DNA from 2 places in the Clostridium sp. DL-VIII genome. Region 1 is predicted to be linked to the other one. Evidence: riboswitches for the same ligand, from Rfam matches in the RefSeq annotation. Region 1 holds a riboswitch; the other holds the start of a gene.
What was found. A riboswitch is a leader RNA that binds a small molecule or an ion and turns the genes downstream of it on or off. The one in region 1 is predicted to bind cyclic di-GMP.
Positions count from the first base shown of each region.

Region 2: it holds a riboswitch for cyclic di-GMP, as region 1 does, so the genes downstream of both, CDLVIII_RS23720 (LuxR C-terminal-related transcriptional regulator) here and CDLVIII_RS20260 (response regulator) in region 1, are expected to answer to the same signal.

Region 1 is NZ_CM001240.1:4,401,891-4,405,111, reverse strand. It holds gene CDLVIII_RS20265 (HAMP domain-containing sensor histidine kinase) at 1-991, shown strand, start outside; cyclic di-GMP riboswitch class I at 1,306-1,394, shown strand; gene CDLVIII_RS20260 (response regulator) at 1,471-1,833, shown strand; gene CDLVIII_RS20255 (chemotaxis protein CheA) at 1,863-3,221, shown strand, end outside.
Region 2 is NZ_CM001240.1:5,158,650-5,161,870, reverse strand. It holds gene htpG (molecular chaperone HtpG) at 1-579, shown strand, start outside; cyclic di-GMP riboswitch class II at 810-891, shown strand; gene CDLVIII_RS23720 (LuxR C-terminal-related transcriptional regulator) at 1,214-3,221, shown strand, end outside.

The sequences.
Region 1 (3,221 bases):
TTCAGATGATGATAATCTGCTTGGAAGTATATGTATAATGACTACTGTAATACTTCATAATCCATTTTTTTTGATGACATTAACTACTGTGGTTGATGCTATAGAACGTGAGCTTATACTTAGAAAACAAAATCGCAAAATTAGCAAGCAGCAAGAATTATTATATCAATCTGAAAAAAAACAGAGAGAGCTTCTTGAAAAAGATCTTATTATGAAGGATGAGTTTATAACACTTATAACTCATGAGTTTAAAACACCAATAAATGTTATATATTCAGCCCTACAACTGATAGAACACGTATACGTTGATGAGGTATCTCAGCCTGTTGAAAAACTTTTAGGAAGTATAAAACGAAACACTTTCAGGCAATTGAGACTCGTTAATAACTTATTAGATATTACAAGACTACATTCCAATCAGTTTAAATTAAATTTAAAAAAGTTTGATATTGTATTTATAACGAAATTAATTACTGAGTCAATAAAAATATATGCAGATCAAAAAAAAATAAAGCTTCAATTTAAAGCAAATATAAGTAGCAGAGAAATTGCATTAGATGAGGAAAAGTATGAACGGATTATTCTTAATCTTTTGTCAAATGCCATAAAATTTACTCCTGAGGGAGGTACGATAGATGTTGAAGTAAAAGAAAACAAAAGGAAAAAGACAATATCTATTGCTGTAAGTGATACTGGAATAGGAATTCCAAAGGAAAAGCATGAGATGATATTTAAGAGATTTGGACAGGTTGAAAACAACCTCTCAAGGCAGGCTGAAGGCAGTGGTATTGGGCTAGCACTTGTAAAAATGCTGGTAACAATTTTAAATGGAAGCATAAATCTAGATAGTGAGTTAGGTGTTGGCAGTACATTTACTATAATATTACCTATTAAAGAAAATGCGAATTACGATGAAAATAAAGTATTTATAGCTTCTGATAATGGTTTGGTAGATGCCATTAATGTTGAATTTTCAGATATATATTTTTAATATTTTTATATGAAATTATTATTAATACATAAAGGTAAGAAGCGTGGTACTGAATATAATATTCAGTATTGCGTTTTTTTTGAAAAAATTATTGTGAATATAATTACAAACGAACTTGTTGTTGGAATAATTGTAAATATATATAATTATTCATAAAAATTTTAAATTATTTACTATATACTTCATAATTAGTCATGAAATTTATTGATTCGACTTTTACGATATGTTATCATGATGATAGTGAATATAATTAGTGGTTTAAATGCTAAAGTTTTCAATAATAAGAATTATGTGGAATTAAAATTAAATATATAAAATGTAAATAGCAAATTCATTGAAAGGTGAAGACGCAAAGCCATGAGTCTAAAGTAATTTCGATTGCCATGATAGTCAGGTTGCCAAAATAGAAAGTGATTTATTCATGGCAGGCAATATTTTTATTGTCTGCTTTTTTATAAATTTGAAAGGGGATTTAATTAATGAAAAGAGTTTTAATAGTTGATGACGCAGCATTTATGAGAGTAACACTTAAGACGATGCTTGAAAGAAATGGGTTTGAAGTAATTGGTGAGGCAGAAAGCGGAATATCTGGAGTACAAAAATACATGGAATTAAATCCGGATGTTGTAACTATGGATATTACAATGCCTGAAATGGATGGAATAACAGCTTTAAGAGAAATTAAAAAAGTTGACCCAAGAGCAAAGGTAGTTATGATCTCAGCAATGGGTCAGGAAGAATCTATTCGTGATGCCGTAATAGCTGGTGCGAAGTCCTTTGTAGTAAAGCCTTATAAAGAGGAATTTGTTGTAAAGATATTAACGCAAGTATTAGGGCTTTAATTTATGTATTTTGGAATGGGGTGAAGTAATTGTCGGATAATTTTAGTCAAGAGCCAATGCTATTGGATATTTACATATTTGAAACTACGCAGCTTATTGAGCAGCTTGAACAAGTCATAATAAATAATGAAAAAGCCGGATCTTTCACAATAGAGGCTATTAATGAAGTCTTTAGAATAATGCATACTATAAAAGGATCATCGGCTATGATGATGTTTAACAACATAACAACCGTATCACACTCAATAGAAGATTTATTCTATTTTCTCCGTGAAAATAAACCTGAGAATACTGATTATTCAAGACTTTCAGATATTGTTTTAGATGGAATTGATTTTATTAAAACAGAAGTAGATAAGGTTATTGAAAAGAAGAATCCAGATGGAGATGCCTCAGAACTTATTTTAGATATAAAAAAATTTTTGGAAGAATTGAAAGGAAATAATGAATCCTCAGAGGAAAGAGTAATTAACGAAAAGATTATTGAAAGTATTAATGAAACTGAAAATTTAATAGATATAGAAATGATTAAGGATTTAGGAAAGAATAGTTTTAAAGCTAAAGTTTATTTTGAAGAAGGCTGTGAAATGGAAGATATTAGAGCCTTCGGAATAGTAAATAGTATGCAAGAGTTATCAGAAAATATTCACCATATTCCTAAAGAACTTTTCGGGGATGATAATTGTGTAGAAACTATTCGTAAGGATGGTTTCATCATATCTTTTACTACAGATAGAGAATATGACGAAGTACGTAAATTTTTAGCTGAGACAATCTTAGTCAGAGATGTAGAACTTACTGAAGTTAAAGATGATAATGAATCTAATAAGGCAAGTGAAAATACTCTAGAAGTTAAAGAAATTTCAGAAGATTTAAAGAGCAAAAGTGATAAGGAATATTTAGAGAATAAAAAGGTTTTAGATAGTCATAAAATTTCAGAAAATCAGAAGGTTACAGAAGCTGTAAGCAAAGATAAAAAAGATGGAAAAACGGATAAAAAATCTGGATCTTCTCATCAGAGCATTATTAGTGTAAATGTATCTAAACTTGATATGCTCATGGATATGATTGGAGAATTAGTTATTTCAGAAGCCATGGTTATTCAAAATCCAGATCTAAAAGGGTTAAATCTTGGAAATTTTCAAAAGGCATCACGCCAATTAGAGAAAATTACTGGTGAACTACAAGATATTGTTATGTCAATAAGAATGGTACCATTAGTTGCGACTTTCCAGAAAATGAATAGAATTGTCCGTGATATGTCAAAAAAGCTGTCAAAAGAAGTAAAGCTAAAAATCATAGGAGAAGATACTGAAGTTGATAAAAATATAATAGAACATATATCAGATCCACTTATGCATTTGGTAAGAAATTCTATAGATCATGGT
Region 2 (3,221 bases), 760 kb from region 1:
TATATAAAGATGTTTAAAGAATATGATTTAGATGCTGTTATTTTAGATTGTTCATTAGATGATCATTTTATTTCATTCCTAGAGATGCATGAATCAGGAGTTAAATTTAATAGAATAGATTCAGATATTTCAGATACGTTAGGAAGTAAAGCTGATGAGAATGATGAAACAGTAAAGGCTTTAAATAAAGAAATAGAAGATTTGTTTAAAAATGAACTTGGAGATAAGGTTAAAAATTTATCTGTTGAAGGATTAAAAAATGAAGAAACTCCAGCCCTTGTTTTAGTGTCTGAAGAATCAAGAAGAATGGCTGAGATGAGCAAGATGTATGCAAAATCAGGGATGAGTTTCCAAGGAATGTTTGATGAAGAAAAAACTCTAGTTGTAAATAATAAGAGCGCAATAATCAAAAAGCTTGTAGAAATATATAAAGATGAAACTAAAAAGTCTGAAGTTAAGTTTATTTGTGAACATATTTTAGATTTGGCTAAAATAGCAAATAAAGAGTTAGATGCAAATGAAATGGACGAATTTATAAAGAGAAGTAATCAATTATTAAATAGGGTTATTGCACTATAAGAACTAAGAGTGAGATAAAATTATATTTATGTAAAATGAAAAAATCAGTAATGCTTTATTTATCTAAAGCATTACTGATTTTGTTCTTAGGTGTAGTTAAATTAGTATTGAATATCCATATATAACGCAGTTTATAGGAAAAAAACTCAAAATATGTATACTCATGCATGAAAATGTGGTAAAATATTCATATAGATAATTATAATAAAATAGTATTAAGTATATATTCTAATTAAGTTGGAAATGTTGAAGGATCTCCTTATTTTGGGCACCTTGGGGATTTGGAGTTAATGGTGCAACCGGCCAATGATTAATTTGTTAATTAATTGTTGGCTTTTTTTACGTGATTTAAAAAATCATTGTGAAAAAAGCCGACAGTATCCTTGATATCTTAATATGGTTGGCGTTGAAAATAATATTAAATTCAACAATTATCGATAACATTTCCAAGAGATAGAATAAAATTGAAGTTGAATTTTAAGTGTGATAAAATATCGTTGTATGTCCAATATAGCCTGTTACGATGACAAAAAAGCGGAAAATGAGATGTTATCATACAATAAGAAAAAAAGAAATGCTAAACATATAAAGGCAGATTATTTTGTATAATTTGTTTTAGATGAAGGGGAATACTATGAGAAGTCAGATTTTAAGACCTAAAATATTACATAGAAAGCGTGTAAATAAGTTGTTATCTCAAATATTTGAGGTACCTATATTTTTTGTTTCTGCATCTATGGGATATGGTAAAACAACTTCTGTTAAAAGTTTTCTGGATAGAAAAAAGGGAATGAAAACCATTTGGTTTGATACTGCAAGTGAAGAGGATGACGATGTCTGGATGTGGCATAAGTTCTGTGCTGCAATTAAGACTACAAATGTTAAATTGAGTCAAAGATTAAGTGCATATGGATTTCCTAAAAATAACATGGATGTATACCGAATAATTGATACTATTCGTGATGCGGTAAAACAGAAAACTGTTATAATAATTGATGATTGGTATGATTATAAAACCCTCTATATCAATTACTTAATAAAAGTTATAGCTTTAGAAGAAATACCTGATTTACATATTGTGATAATAAGTCGCAACAAGCCAGCTAATCAATTTGTTGAACTTGAGCTGAAGCAGAAATGCTTAGTAATGTGGCAGGATGATATAGCATTCACTTTCGAAGAAACAATAGAGTTTTTTGAGATTAATGAAATAAATTTAACAGAAAAAGAAAAAGCAGAAGTGTATGAGTACACAGGGGGATGGACTTCAGCTACTTATTTAGCATTATTACAATATTATAATGAGAATACTTTTGATAATATTCCCAAAGCTACGGAGTTAATTAAGAAAGCTGTATATGATAAATTTGATGAAACTACAAAGCAGATTCTTTTAAAGCTTGCACCAGTTGAATACTTTACATTGGAACAAGCTATTTATATAACAGAAAATGAAAAATCTAATGAAGTGATTAAGGAATTATTATCAAATAACTGCTTTATAAAATATGATAGGAAGTCTAAGACTTATGCACTGCATTCTATTTTAAGAAGTGCATTAAAAGAAGAAATTATAGCTTTAAATATTGATGCAAATGAAATTAATAATGTCTGTGGAGATTGGTATTATAAAATTTCAAAAGATATAGAAGCGATGGAGTATTATTATAAGGCGAAAAACTATGAACGCATACTTGATTTAATAGAGAGAAATGATACCATAAATTTGACAAAAGTATGGAAAAAAATTATTAGAATAGTTTTCAATGAGCTGACAATGGAACAAAAGGTAAATAGGCCTATAGCATATTTAAAACATATATTTTTCTATATACTTTATGAAAATCCACAAGCAGGAAAAGAACTTCTATATGAGTTGTGGGTCATATATGAAGTAAATGAGGAATTAAAGGATAGAAATCAAGTACTTGGAGAAATTTCATTTTTAGAAAGTCTTTTGATGCTTAATAATGTTGAAAAAATGATAGAATATCACAAAAAAGCATATGAATTATTCAATGGTGGAATGTCTAAAATTGCAAATGATAAAATGCCAATTACTTTTGGTTCACCACATTTTTTATATTTATATCATACAAAAAATGGTGGGCTTAAGGAATTGGTGGAACATTTTAAAGAAGGGATAGTTTATTTTGATCATATATCAAACAGAGGAGCAGCAGGAGCAAATTATTTGATGAGTGCTGAATATTTTTTTGAAACAGGTGATATTTATAATGGAGAGTTATTTGCATATAAAGCTCTACATAAAGCAAAAGCTAAAAATCAGACAAGTATTATAATTTGTTCACTTTTTCTTTTGATGAGAATTTCAATAAATAAAAATGATAAATATGAAATAAGAAATAAGTTTAATAGTTTAATAAGTGAATATAAAAGTTTAGATATTCCAAGATTTTTAAATGGGACAGATATTGCCTTAGGATATATTGATGGAATTACTGGAAATTTAAACGATATACATATATGGATTAATGATGGTGATAGTCCTGATTTACAAGTATTTTCTCCGTATTTGAGTATGGGATATATTATTTCTGGACTAGCCATGATGCTTAAAAAGAGCTATATTGAATTAGAGATTCAGGCGGAGGTTATGCTAGAAATTTATGCTGGAAGAA